Regions from separate parts of the Oryzibacillus soli genome, predicted to be linked through region 1. Evidence: riboswitches for the same ligand, from Rfam matches in the RefSeq annotation. Region 1 holds a riboswitch; the other holds the start of a gene.
What was found. Region 1 has a riboswitch for thiamine pyrophosphate ahead of thiH (2-iminoacetate synthase ThiH). Riboswitches for the same ligand answer to the same signal wherever they lie in the genome.
Positions count from the first base shown of each region.

Region 1 (7,258 bases):
ATCCGCGGGGACATACTGGCCGGCCGGATTCCGTCCGGCGCCCGGCTGCCGTCCATCCGGAAGCTGTGCGCCCGACTGGCCCTGAGCCGGACCCCCGTCGCCCTCGCCTATGAGCAGCTGCTGGCCGAGGGATATATCGTCAGCCGTCCCCGCAGCGGCCTGTTCGTGGCGGAGCTGGAGGCTCCGGCGGACGCAGGTAAGCCGCCGGCCCGGGACCAGCAGCCTCCAGCTTCCTCCGGCGAATCGGGCCAGGCCCCGCGTCTGCGGGCGTACCATGCTCCGGCGGATGCCCGGCCCGGCATCGACTTCGGCTATGGAGCCGTGGACGTATCCGCCTTCCCGCTGACGCGCTGGAGGCGCCTGTTGAACCGCTCCTTCCGGCCGGAGCAGGCACGGACGCTGTTATACGGCGAGCTTCAGGGCGAGCGGCGGCTGCGGGAGCAGCTGGCCATTTACCTACACCAGTCCCGGGGGGTTCGCTGCACCGCTGATGACATCGTGATCGGAGCAGGAACCTACCACTCACTGGACCTGCTGTTCCAGCTTCTCGAGGGAGAGAAGCTCTGCCTGGCCACCGAGGAAGCGGTGAACGACGGGGTCCAGGCCTTATTCCGCCGTTACGGCTACACGGGCGCCAGGCTGCTGCCCCTCCCGCTGGAGGAGGACGGCATCCGCCTGGACCCTCTCGGTTCCGGCGGCGTCCGCGCCGTCTACGTGACGCCCTCCCACCAATTCCCTTACGGCATGATCCTCTCCGCCGCCAAGCGGCTCCAGCTGCTCCAGTGGGCCGCCGAGAACGGGGCCTATCTGATCGAGAACGACTATGACGGAGAGTTCCGGTACGGGGGAAGGCCGATTCCGTCCCTGCAGGGGATGGACCGGGCGGACCGGACCGTATACGTCGGCACCTTTTCCAAGGCGCTCACCCCCTCCTTCCGCTTAAGCTATATGGTGCTGCCGAAGCCGCTGCTGGCCAAATTCCGCCAAGGCGCCCACAGCTACGACCAGTTGGCTTCTCCGCTGTTCCAGGTGGCCCTGCGCCTCTTCATGGAGGAGGGGGACCTGGAGCGGCACGTCCGACGGATGAAGGGACTGTACCAACGGAAGCACGATCTGCTGCTGGAGGAGCTCCGGGCCCGGCTGGACAGGCTTGTAGAGCCGATCGGCACAGGCTCCGGCCTGCATATCCTGGCTAAGTGCCTCGGGAGCTTCAGCGAGGCCGAGCTGATCGGTCGCGCTTCAGCTCGGGGCGTCCGGGTTTACCCGGTCTCCGTCTATGCCCTGTCCCAGGGGGCTGCGCCTCCTTCTACGGTACTCCTCGGCTTCGGCGGCTTAAGCGAGGAGGATATCCGCCGGGGTGTCCGTTTGCTGGAGGAAGCCTGGATGGAGTGAGATCGCCTCGTCCCTTATTCCGGCATGCTCCGTCATCTGAGCAGACAGGGCTTTACAAACCGGACTAGCGGTGGTACTCTAGCAGAAGAATTTCAAGAATTTACCGAACGGGAGCCGGGTATGGCCGGCTGAGAGTGCAAGGGACGCTTGCAGACCGTCGAACCTGACCTGGCTCATACCAGCGTAGGAAGAGGTAAACGTTAAGCTCATGGCCGGACCGGCCGCTGCATGGGATGCTGCGCCGTCAGGTTTTCCTCATTGGGTGATCGCGCTCCTTCTTCCTCCTTCGGGCAGGAACAGGGAGCTTTTATTTTACCGGGAGGAATGGATCGCATGAGCTTCTATGAGGTGTATCAGGAACGGAAGAATATGGCCTTCGAGGATGTCTGGCGCTCAGCCGGCGCATCGGACGTGGAGAATGTTCTGGAGAAGGAGGAGCTGACCGAGGAGGACTTCCTGCTGCTGCTGTCTCCCGCTGCGGAGACCCTGCTCGAGAAAACCGCAGAACGGGCGGAGGCGGTTACCGCCCGCCACCATGGAAGGGAGATCACCCTGTTCGCCCCGCTCTATCTCTCCGACCACTGCACCAACCACTGCGTATACTGCAGCTTCAGCCATATGAACGAGTTCCACCGGCGCAAGCTGGACGTGGAACAGATCGCGGAGCAGGGTGCCTGCATCGCGGCCACCGGCGTGGACCACCTGCTGCTCTTGACCGGCGACTCTGTGAAGGAATCCCCGGTCTCCTATATCCGGGATGCCGCCCTGGCCTTAAGGGACCGCTTCTCTTGGATCGGCATCGAGATCAATGCCTTGAAGACCGAGGAATATGCCCAATTGGCAGAGGCCGGAGTCACCGGTTTGACCCTGTACCAAGAAGTGTACGACGAGAGCGTCTACCGGCAGCTTCACTTGAAGGGCCCCAAGCGCAACTACCGCTTCCGTCTGGATGCGCCGGAGAGAGGCTGCCAAGCCGGCATGCGGTCCGTCGGGATCGGCGCGCTGCTCGGGCTGAACGATTGGCGTCGGGAGGTCTTCTTCACAGGGCTGCACGCCCGCTACCTGCAGGAACGGTATCCCGGCACGGCCATCAGCCTGTCGCCGCCCCGCATGCGGCCCTTCGCCGGCAGCTTCCAGCCCCGCTCCATGGTGGGCGACCGGGAGCTGATGCAGGCGGTCATCGCCTACCGCCTCTTCCTTCCCCGCTGCGGGCTGACACTGTCCACCCGGGAGCCGGCTTGGATGCGCGACCGTCTCGTACGGATGGGCATCACCAAGATGTCCGCCGGCGTCTCCACCAGCGTGGGCGGCTATGCGGAAGAGGAGGAAGCCGGCGTACCGCAATTCCAGATCTCCGACGAACGCTCCGTCGGCGAGGTATGCGGTATGCTCCGCACACGCGGCTTCCGGCCCGTCCTCCGGGCTTGACCTTGTCCAGGGGTAGGCGACTAGCCCCAACAAAAAACAGACCTGCGGCGCACCATCTGCCGCAGGTCTATTCCGCTTTCTTACCGGAACATGCTCCACAGCTTCATCAAGTGGAACACATTCTGGGGATCGATCCGTTGCTCGAGAATATAAGCCGTAATCTGCTCCGTCTGCCGGGACGTCGGCTTCTCTCCCAGCACTTTGAAGGCCCGCGCCAAGAGCGCCTCGACGGTGTCCCGGTCCTGCAGGTCCTCCTTGGTCAAGCCGTCGGCCAGCTCCTTCAGCCGCTCCTTGCGGGCGGAGTCCTTCGCCTTCTTCTTCATCCGCTCAACCCACTCGGGGTCGATCCCGTAGCTACGGTAGCTCTGAAAGCCCATCCCGACACCTCCCGGTAAAGAATCTCCACTCTTTATCGTATGTCGGGATCCGGCGGGTTAATCCAGAGGATCGCGGCCGGCCACCTGCTCCCGGTTCAAGTAGCTGCGGAGCGGCAGAAAATCGGCAGCGGTCCAGAACCGCTCCTCACCCACCAGCGCTCCCGCATCCTCCCGGGCCAGCTCCAGCACCTCGTAATCGTTCAGAAGGTCCGCCACCTTGAACTCCGGCAGGCCGCTCTGCTTTGTGCCGAAGAAGTCGCCTGGCCCCCGCAGCTCCAGGTCCCGCCTCGCAATCTCGAAGCCATCGTTGGTTTCGGTCATGACCCGCATGCGCTCCTTGGCTACCTCGTTCTTCGGGTCGGCGATGAGGACGCAGTAGGATTGGTGCTCCCCCCGTCCGACCCGCCCCCGGAGCTGGTGCAGCTGGGACAGGCCGAACCGGACGGCGTCATAGATGACCATGATCGTCGAGTTGGGCACGTCGACGCCGACCTCGATAACCGTGGTGGAGACCAGCACCTGCACCCGGTTCTCCTTGAACGCCCCCATGACGTCCTCCTTCTCCTGAGCAGTCATTCGCCCGTGGAGCAGCCCCACCTTCAGGTCGGGAAAGGCATACGTGAGCTGCGCATGCACGTCGATGGCGTTCTGCACGTCCAGCTTCTCGGATTCTTCGATAAGCGGACAGATGACGTAAGCCTGCCGGCCCAGCTCCACCTCCCGGCGGATCAGGCCCAGAACCCGCTCCAGCTTGTCATGGGTGACGGCATAAGTCTGTATTGGCTTGCGTCCCTTCGGCAGCTCCTTCAGCGTGGTCACATCCAGATCGCCGAAGGCCGTTATGGCCAGCGTCCGGGGAATCGGAGTGGCCGTCATGGTCAGCACGTCCGGATTCATACCCTTCCGGCGGAGAACGCTCCGCTGTTCCACACCGAACCGGTGCTGCTCGTCCACCACCACCAGTCCCAGCTTCCGGAACGCGACGTCCTCCTGGATCAGGGCGTGGGTGCCCACCACAATATCGAGGAGTCCCATCTGCAGCGAGCCCAGCAGGTCCCGACGCATCCGGTCCGTCAAGCTGCCCGTCAGAAGCCCCACCTGAAGCCCGTAGGGCTCGAACAGCCTCTCCAGCGACCGCTTATGCTGCTCGGCCAGGATCTCCGTGGGCACCATCAGCGCTCCTTGGGCTCCGGCAGTTACGACGGCATATAGAGCGACTGCGGCCACTACCGTCTTGCCCGCCCCAACATCCCCCTGAAGCAGCCGATTCATGGCGAAGGGCGCTTCCAGATCTCCAAGAAGCTCCGCCACGGCCTTCTTCTGGGAATCCGTCAGCTGGAAGGGAAGCCCGCGGACAAAATCCCGGACCTTCGGCCGGTCCACCGCATGGGCAATGCCGTCCGCCCGGCTCTTATTGACCGCCCGGTAAGCCTGCACCTTGAGCTGGAACAAGAACAGCTCCTCGTAGACCATCCGCTTGCGCGCCGCTTTTCCTTCCTCCGTACCGGTAGGTTGGTGGAGGATGGCCACAGCCTGCCGCCGCGGCATCAGGTCGTACCGCTCGATCAGATTCCGAGGCAGCACCTCTTCAATCATCATCCCGAATTGCAGAAGCGCCTGCTTGATCGTCTTGCGCAGGAAGGCCTGGGTTACCCCGCCCGTTACGGAATAAACCGGCTGAAGCGTACCGGTCCGGGCCTTGGGGCCCTGAGCCGCATCCGGAAACTCCGATTCACCCACCACGATGGTCTGCCGCTTCTGCTCCCACTTGCCCGAGACGACGATTTCCCTGCCGGGCGTCAGCTTGTCCTTCATGTAATGCCGGTTAAACCAAACAGCCGTGACCAAGAAGCGATCGGCCATCAGCTTGACGGTCAACCGCGACTTGTTCCGGCCGTAGATGGCAAGGACCGGTTCTCCGTAGAGGGTCCCTTGAATCGTGATCTTCTCCCCGTCCTTCACCTCGGACAGATCTCTCAGCCGGTAGTCCTCATACCGGAACGGATAGTAGTCGAGGAGATCCCCGACGGTCGCGAGCCCCAGCGCGTTGAGCTCCTTGACCTTCTCAGGCCCGACCCCCTTGATCTCCCGAAGCGGAACGATGTGCAGCCCCGAAGCCATCAGGCCGGCACCATGAAGACCCCGAGCGTGCCGTTGCCTACATGGGCTCCGATTACGGGACCGATGGTCGTGATGAGGTGCTCCGTCACATCAAAGTGCTCCCCAAGCATCGCGCCTAGCTCTTCAGCCTGCTGTAGACAGGCCGCATGGGCGATGGTAACCCGGACAGGTCCGCTGTGCCGCTCCTTCAAGAGCTCGATAATACGGGCCACCGCCCGTTTCGAACCCCGGACCTTGTCGACGGAGGCCACCTCTCCCTCACTGTCGATGGAGAGGATCGGCTTGATGTTGAGCAGGGCGCCGAACACCGCGCTGGCCTTGCCGATGCGCCCGCCTTTGTGCAGATATTCCAAGGTATCAACCAGAAAATATAAGGACGTCTCCGAACGGAGCCGTTCGATCATGGACAGAATCTCTTCCTTTGACTGCCCTTCCCGGGCAGCCCGAGCGGCCGCCACCACCAAGAGTCCGATGCCGTACGTTGCCGACAAGGAATCCACCAGGGTGATGTCGCCTTCCTCCTCCATCATGGACTTGGCCAGATTAGCGGATTGATACGTGCCGCTGAAGGTGGAAGACAAATGAATGGAGATGATCTGCGTTCCCGGCTCCGCCGCCAGCCTCCGGTAGACCTCCAGGAAATCCATGGGGGAAGGCTGGGATGTGGTGGGCAGCGCCGGCGCTTCCGACAGCTTGCGGTAGAAGGTATCGGAGTCGATCGTGATGCTGTCCAGGTAGGTTTCATCTCCGAAATGCACCTTGAGAGGAACCATCTCGATTCCCAGCTCCTGGCGAAGCCCGTGAGGGATATCGGAAGTGCTGTCGGTTACGATTCGTATGGCGCTCATGGGTTCACCTCCTTGGCATAATAGGCTCGGAGCGGCGCTCCGAGCCCTGATGGATGATGCTATGATACCGCCTTATTCGACGGCGAACAGGTAAGCGTACAGCGGCTGGCCACCGTAATGGACCTCTACCTCGGCGTCCGGATGGGCATCCTTCAGATACTCCTCGATACTCTTGGTGTCGGACTCGCTGGCTTCTTCGCCGGTCAGAATGGTGACGATCTCGCCCCCAGATTCCAGCATGCTGTCCAGAAGATTCCGGCAGGTCTCCAGCAGGTCGCTGTTGGCTGTGACGATGGTATTATCATGGATGCCGATGAAGTCGCCTTCCTTAATCTCGATGCCGTCGATGGTCGTATCCCGGACTGCGAAGGTCACCTGCCCGGATTGGACGCTGCCGACCGCAGCCTGCATAGCCTCGGTGTTGGCGTCGGCGTCTGCATTCTCGTCGAAGGACAGCATGGCGGCCATGCCTTGGGGAACGGACTTGGTCGGAATCACGACCACGCGGCGCCCCTCCACCAGATCCACCGCCTGCTTGGCAGCCAGGATGATATTGGAATTGTTGGGCAGGATATAGACCGTTTCCGCTTCCAAGCCCATTACGGCATTGACGATGTCCTCCGTGCTCGGGTTCATGGTTTGTCCGCCGGAGATGACGGCCCCCACGCCGAGGCTGGTGAAGATCTCCTTGATCCCATCGCCCATCGCGACGGTGACGAAGCCGTAGGCGGAGGCTGCTCCCGGCACTGCGGTTCCGTTCTGGCGAGCCTCGCCTGTCAGGCTGACGTCGTCATGAAGTCCCGCGTGTACGGGAATCGGCTTCAAGGCTTCGATGTCACTGGCCGGGGCGATATACGCGTACTCATCGGAGGTCAGGATATGGGTGTGCTGGTCACGCATATTCTCGATCTTGATCTTCGACAGATCCCCGTAGTTCATGGCGATGTTCATCACATTGCCCGGATACTCCGCATGGATATGAACCTTGACCAGATCCTCGTCCGCCACCACAAGAAGGGAATCCCCGTGCTTCTCCAGCTCTGCCCGGAACTTGGGCTCTTCGAAGACAAGCCCCTTCACCTTGCCCGGCAC
Region 1 is NZ_JBPPGJ010000009.1:124,145-131,402, reverse strand. Features, by position in the region: gene pdxR (MocR-like pyridoxine biosynthesis transcription factor PdxR) at 1-1,392, shown strand, start outside; TPP riboswitch at 1,490-1,599, shown strand; gene thiH (2-iminoacetate synthase ThiH) at 1,726-2,820, shown strand; gene ACSEXW_RS13930 (stage VI sporulation protein F) at 2,901-3,197, opposite strand; gene recG (ATP-dependent DNA helicase RecG) at 3,255-5,318, opposite strand; gene ACSEXW_RS13920 (DegV family protein) at 5,318-6,166, opposite strand; gene ACSEXW_RS13915 (DAK2 domain-containing protein) at 6,239-7,258, opposite strand, start outside.

Region 2 (7,258 bases), on a different contig from region 1:
TGGGCATCGACCTGGTGGAGTGGATGGTCCGGGAGGCCGCAGGAGAGCTGCGGGGGCTGGAGGCGTTGGTGCGGGAGCCGGCGGGGCACAGCATTCAGGCCCGGATCTATGCGGAGGACTGCCTTCAGCAGTTTCGTCCCAGCGCCGGTCAACTGGATCAAGCGCTCTTCCCGGAGGATGCGAGGATCGAGACCTGGGTCAGGGACGGCATCGGCATTACGACACTGTACGACCCGATGCTGGCCAAGATCATCGTACACGGCACAGACCGGGCCGATGCCATCCGCAAGCTGATCGCGGCTTTGGAGAAGACCCGCCTCTACGGCATCACCACCAACCTCCTGTACCTGCAGGAGCTGCTACGGGACCCGGCGGTCGGGGAGGGGCAGGTGTACACCCAGCTTCTGAACGGCTTTGCGCCGGCGGAGCGGGCCATAGAGGTGCTGGACGGCGGCGTGCAGACCACCGTGCAGGATTTTCCGGGCCGGACCGGACACTGGGACGTAGGCGTGCCACCTTGCGGCCCGATGGATCCGCTGGCTTTTCGGACCGGCAATAAGCTCCTGGGCAACGCCGACAGTGCCAGCGGCTTGGAGCTGACCCTGCGGGGTGGCTCCTACCGGTTCCGCGACGGCTTGTGGTTCTGCATCACCGGAGCCGATATGAAGCCGGAGCTCGACGGCGTTCCTGTACCGCTGTACCGTCCGCTGCGGGCGGAGCGCGGACAACTGCTGGCCTTCGGCGAAGCCCAAGCGGGTCTCCGCACCTACCTGCTGGTGGAAGGCGGCTTCGATATGCCGAAGATTCTCGGCAGCTCGGCCACGTTTACGCTGGGCGGCTTCGGCGGGCACGGCGGCCGGGCGCTCCGCACAGGGGATGTGCTGCGGGTGAATGCAGCGGCCGTCCCCGCTTCCCTTATCGCAGCGGTTCCCCTGAATGCGCCCTCCCTGACCCGGGAGTGGACCATCGGGGTCATTCCCGGCCCCCATTGTACGGGCGAATTCCTGCGGCCGGAATACTTGGATCTGCTTACGTCGACCTCATGGGAGGTTCACTTCAACAGCTCCCGGACCGGTGTCCGCCTGAAGGGGCCTGCGCCCTTGTGGGTCCGGGAGGACGGAGGCGAGGCAGGCCTGCATCCGTCCAACATTCACGACAACGCCTATGCAGTCGGGACCTTGGATCTTACCGGTGACATGCCGATTCTGCTAGGGCCGGACGGACCTAGTCTGGGGGGCTTCGTCTGCCCCGTCACCACCGCTTGGGCCGAGCTGTGGAAGCTGGGCCAGCTGCATCCCGGCGATGAGGTCCGCTTCCGCCTGATCACCTTGGAGGAGGCGGACTGGCTTCGGCACATGCAAGAGATGTGGCTTCAACAGCTCGGGGCCCAGGCGACCGGAGGAGAGATTGAGTCTGTAACAGCACGCGGTACGTCCGCAGCTCACCTGACGGCGATTGACCGTGCATTGGAGCAGCTGCCCGCCCGCCAGGATGCCGGAGCCTCGCTAAGTCCGGAATACCCGGTACTGGCCCGGGCCGAGCACACCCCCGGCCTGCCGGTCACCATCCGGTGCAGCGGAGACGACAATCTCCTGGTGGAGTACGGAGACATGGAACTGGATTTGGTGCTCCGGTTCCGCGTCCATGCTTTGATGGAGGCCATAGAGGAGAAGGGGGCCGTTCCGATCCTGGATCTGACGCCGGGAATTCGTTCGCTGCAAGTGCATCTGGACCGCACGCGCATTGCGGTCCGCGAAGCCTGCAGCCGCTTGCTGGAGCTGGATGCCGGGCTGCCGCCGCTGGAGTCCATCCGGGTGCCTTCCCGGATCGTACGGCTCCCGCTGTCCTGGGACGATCCCGCCACGCGCCTGGCCATTGAGCGCTACCAGCAAAACGTCCGTCCCGATGCCCCCTGGTGCCCGAGCAACCTGGAGTTTATCCGCCGGGTGAACGGTCTCGGCAGCGAGGATGAGGTGCGCCGGATCGTGTTCGACGCCAGCTACTTGGTGCTGGGGCTGGGAGACGTATACTTGGGGGCGCCGGTAGCGACACCGATGGATCCGAGACATCGCCTCGTCACGACCAAATACAATCCTGCGCGAACCTGGACTCCGGAAAATGCCGTAGGCATCGGTGGCGCGTATATGTGCGTCTACGGGATGGAGGGTCCCGGCGGCTACCAATTCGTCGGCCGCACCATCCAGATGTGGAACCGGCTGCGTTCCACCGAGAGCTTCAAGCCCGGCAAGCCCTGGCTGCTGAGATTCTTCGACCAGATCCAATTCTATCCGGTGGAAGCGGAGGAGCTCCTGCGGTTAAGAGAAGACTTCCTGCGGGGACGGTTCGAGGCGGACATCACGGAGACCGTCTTCGACTTGGGAGAGTACCTGAGCTTCCTGGACTCGATCAAGGACAGCGCAGACGACTTCCGGACCGTTCAGCGCAATGCCTTCCGGGAAGAGAGGGAGCGCTGGAAGGCGGACGGCTTGGCCGAATATGTATCCGAGCTGGAGACGGCCGGTTCCGTCCAGGAGAACCCGCTGCCCGAAGGGGCGGATGCCGTGCGCTGCTCCATGCCGGGCAGTGTTTGGAAGGTTCTGGTCGAGCCAGGACAGCATGTGCGCAAGGGCGATCCCTTGATCATCGTGGAATCGATGAAAATGGAATTTTCCCAGCCGGCCGCGTTTGACGGTATCGTCGCCGAGGTGTGCGTCAAGCCCGGTGACGGAGTGAACGCGGGGCAGTTAATCGCCGGCATGATCCCGGCCCCAACCGATGAAAAGGAGCTGACCTGTGCATGAGTAAACCGATTCCCGAGTCGCTGACGGTGGAAGGCTTGCGCAGCCTGTATCTGGAGAGGGTTCTGAATCCGCGGGAGGTTATGGAGGAAGTCGTACGGCGGGCGGAGCGGGATGCCGGCATGAACATTTGGATCACGCCTCCCGCCATGGAGCGGCTGGCCCCCTATCTGGAACGGCTGGAGCAATCCGGCCCGGAATCGCTGCCGTTATGGGGGATTCCGTTCGCCGTGAAGGATAATATCGACGTGGCGGGGTTACCGACGACAGCCGCCTGCCCCGACTATGCGTATGAGCCGACAGTTCATGCGGCAGTCGTTGAGCGGCTGATTGCAGCCGGCGCCATTCCCATAGGCAAAACCAACCTCGACCAGTTCGCCACCGGCCTGGTCGGCACCCGAAGCCCCTACGGCGAGACGCATAACGCACTTCGCCCCGAGCTGATATCCGGCGGCTCCAGCTCCGGGTCTGCCGTATCCGTGGCGAGGGGGCAAGCGGCCTTCGCCTTGGGAACCGACACCGCCGGCTCCGGGAGAGTGCCGGCAGCTTTGAACGGCTTGGTCGGCTACAAGCCGAGCTTGGGAGCTTGGCCGACCCGAGGAGTGGTGCCGGCTTGCGCCAGTCTGGACTGCGTCACGGTCTTCGCGCACAGCCTGAATGACGCTTGCGCAGTAGACGCGGCAGCACGCGGGGCGCATCCGGAGGATCCTTGGTCACGCCATGTGGCGGTCCCGTCCGGGTCCAAGCGGCCCTCCAAGCTGTGCCTTCCGCTGCAGGCTCCCGAGTTTTTCGGTCCCTATGCGTCGGAGTACTCGGCGGCTTGGGCGAAGACGGTGGAGCGGTTGGCCGGGCTCGGCTTGCCCGTCCATTATGTGGACACCGGCCTGTTCTCGGAGGCTGCCGCCATCCTATATGAGGGGCCATGGGTCGCGGAGCGCTGGGCGGACCTTGGTGGCTTCATCGAATCCCATCCCGGCGCAGCCTTCCCGGTAACGGAGCGGGTGCTGCGATCGGGGGCCTCGCCCGATTATGATGCGGCCTCCGTCTTTCGGGCCATCCACCGGCTCCAGGCGCTGAAGCTGGAAGCGCGCAAGCTGTTGGAGGACGCCGTGCTGGTGCTTCCGACGGCCGGCGGCACCTGGACCCGGGAACAGGTCCGCGAGCAGCCGGTGGAGGCGAACCGGGATATGGGCCGCTATACCAACCACTGCAACCTGCTGGATCAGTGCGCCGTTGCGGTTCCTGCCTGCGACGCGGCGGACCGGGTTCCGTTCGGCATCACCTTTTTCGCCTCCTGGGAGCGGGAGGACTTGATCCGTGGAGCGGCTGCATGGTTCTCGGCAAGCGGAGAGCCGGAGGGAGCTTTCCCTGCAGCGGCGGAAGCGTCGGCTGCCGTTGCTAAGGAGTCTCTGGAAGCTCCTGTGACCTTGGTGGCGGTATGCGGCTTGCATATGCGGGGCTATCCGCTGGAGAAGCAGATGCAGGCGTGCGGAGCCCGTTTTGTGGAGGAGGCGGAGTCCGCTCCGAAATACCGCTTCGTCAAGCTCCCGACCACCCCGGCCAAGCCGGGTATGATCAAGGCTGCGCGGGGAGGAGGCGCTGTGCGGCTGGAGCTGTGGGAGATGCCGCTGGCGGCCTTCGGCGGCTTCGCAGCCTCCATCCCGGCCCCCCTCGGCATCGGCAAAGTGGAGCTGGCCGACGGCCGGGAAGTGCCGGGCTTCATCTGCGAGGGCTATGCGGAAGAGGGGGCGGAGGACATAACGGCCTTGGGCAGCTGGCGCAGCGTGCATAACTAGGTTGACCGGCAGGGCTCGTCAGAGCAGCTTGCCCGTCTCCCGTTGACCCGCGGTCTCCGGTGAATTATGATAAGAGCAATCGAATACAGCGTGGGAGTCCGAAGGAACGGGCTGAGAGTACGGCTGGGCCGCCGTTTACCATTTGAACCTGTTGGATCATGCCAGCGTAGGGAGAGGTCGTGGAAGGACACTTTGCTATGGGGCGGAGTGTCCTTCTGTCGTATACGGGTTCATGGCGCTGGATCTCGGAATACATCGGTTGGAGGAGAGTTGGGTCATGAGGGAAAGCGGAATCGCGTTGGGCAGTCAGTTGGAGAAGGTTAGATCGGACAATCCGTTGGTCCATAACATCACCAATGTGGTGGTGACCAACTACACGGCGAACGGGCTGCTGGCACTGGGAGCTTCTCCGGTGATGGCCTACGCCAAAGAAGAGGTCGCCGATATGGCCCGAATCGCTGGCGCCCTGGTCTTGAATATGGGCACCTTGGACGAGACAGTGGTCCACGCCATGCACGTGGCCGGCCATTCAGCGAATGAGCACGGAGTTCCGGTGGTCTTCGACCCGGTTGGTGCGGGAGCTACGCCTTACCGGACGGAGACGGCCCGCCGGATGATGGACGAGCTGCGAGTCACCATATTGCGCGGCAATGCCGCCGAGGTGGCCAATGTTATCGGAGAGGCGTGGGCGATCAAGGGGGTGGATGCCTCCGGAGAAGCAGGAGACGCCGGTGCTTTGGCGCGCAGGGCAGCGCTGAAGCTGGGCTGCACCGTTGCCGTAACCGGCAAGGATGACTTTGTCAGCGACGGCACGGTCACTTATCGCATCAGCAACGGCACGCCGCTTCTGACGAAGGTGACGGGTACCGGGTGCCTGCTGACCTCAGTCATCGGGGCCTTCGCCGCAATAGCGGCAACCCCTGCCGAAGCGGCAGTAGCCGCCCTGGCTTACTACGGCGTGGCTGCCGAGGCCGCCGTCGCCGTATCCGGACCGGACCGGCCGGGTACCTTCCAGATGGAGCTGTTGAACCAGCTGCACAAAATCACGGCGCAAGAGGTGGATCAATCCGCCAAGGTATCGGTGGTCGAGCTCTAAATGGATTTCCCCGGGAGGATTTGTCCCGGGGTATTTTTTTGCCGGAGTGACCGGGTGGGGGTGAGAGATAGACCTTAAGTGCGAGTCGGGGCTAGTGAGGTAGAGGGGTTGAGGGTTCTCCCTCCGCCGCCCTTCTGGGCATTATCCCCTTCGCTCAGGAAAAAATAGTCGGAACCTCGATGGTGGGAAGATGTAGTAGTCCAGGGATGGAGTGGTACGGATCAAAGAATGGTTCGAGGCTAAAGAGCCAAAGACTCATCGGTGGGGTCTCGGGGTATGAGGAATTGGGAAAAGGTCAGGACTTCGCTGAAGGGATGGGGATGCTTCGTTCGGGGGGGATCCAAGCGGCTGAAACATAAGAGGGCAACACGATACGTGCTCCTTGAGAGAAAAGACAAGAACAGAGCTCTCGCTTATGGAGCGTAAGCACCGGAACTGGACTTGTGGCAAGCAGTCTCCCATAAAGGATGGGAGGTAAACGGTAGCGCTCAGGTGAGACACACCTTCTGAATTAAAGAGGGATAGGTGATGGTGCCGAAGCATGCGCATATACGGCTGAGCTCCTCGAAGATGCTAGTAGAGGAGGTCCGCTGCAGGTTGGTACGGCAGCAGAATTCGTCGAGGTAGGCTTGGAGGTGCTTCTTCCCTAACCCGTGGAAGGTCCGGTTGATCCAACGGCAGGCAGAACGAAACAGCGGCATAGCCAGCTTCCGCTTCGGGGCGGCGTACCGCAGAATATGGAGCTCCACTTGGGAAGCCCCTACTGAAACATGCTGCTCCACGAATTGGCGGGCGGCGGAGGAGAGGATCTGTCTGCCGGCAAGCAGTTCCTTCGGTACGGCTGTAACCTGAATATGCGTTGGCTGATCGTTCTCGATGACGGCCCCGACCAGAACGGGCGTTTCTTGAGGATGACGATGGACGGAGGAATTATGGGGGCGTCCGTAGCAAGCATCGTGGATGAGTACTTGCCCCGTCAGGCGTTCGGAGCGAAGGGATGCTCCCATGGCATGGCGGATCTTCTGGAGCATGCTCCATGCCGTCTTGTAGGAAACGGCAATGATACGGCTCAAAGCCAAAGCGCTGATGCCGCGCTCCGGGTCGGAAACAAGTTGGATGGCGAGAAGCCACTTGCCCAGGGAGGTGCGACTGCCCTCCATGACCGTGCCGGCCAAGAGAGAAGTCTGGTGCTTGCAAACGCTGCATTCGTAGAGAGGCAGATGCCGTGTTGTGATGGTATATGCGTGCCAATGCATACAGGAAGGACAGGAGAAACCATGCGGCCACTTCAACCGGTAAAAATACTCCACGGCATCTTGCTCTTCCCATTCCGGAGTCGGATAGGCATCGGAATCGTGAATCAACATACAGCCACCCCTTCAAAAAGGCTGATTACGAACGTGTGTTTCCATTATAGCAAACAAATGTTCCCATTGGAAGAGACTTTCCGGGTTTTTTGTAAAAAATTAGTATTCCTGAGCGAAGGGGATAATGGTCAGAAGTGAGTCGGCGGGAACCCAATAGGTGGGAGAAGTGAGTCGACGGGAACCCAATAGGTGGGGGAAGTA
Region 2 is NZ_JBPPGJ010000003.1:146,963-154,220, reverse strand. Features, by position in the region: gene uca (urea carboxylase) at 1-2,801, shown strand, start outside; gene atzF (allophanate hydrolase) at 2,798-4,594, shown strand; TPP riboswitch at 4,675-4,784, shown strand; gene thiM (hydroxyethylthiazole kinase) at 4,872-5,690, shown strand; gene ACSEXW_RS04855 (transposase) at 6,179-7,057, opposite strand.
Region 2: linked by a shared signal. The riboswitch ahead of thiM (hydroxyethylthiazole kinase) and the one ahead of thiH (2-iminoacetate synthase ThiH) in region 1 are both predicted to bind thiamine pyrophosphate.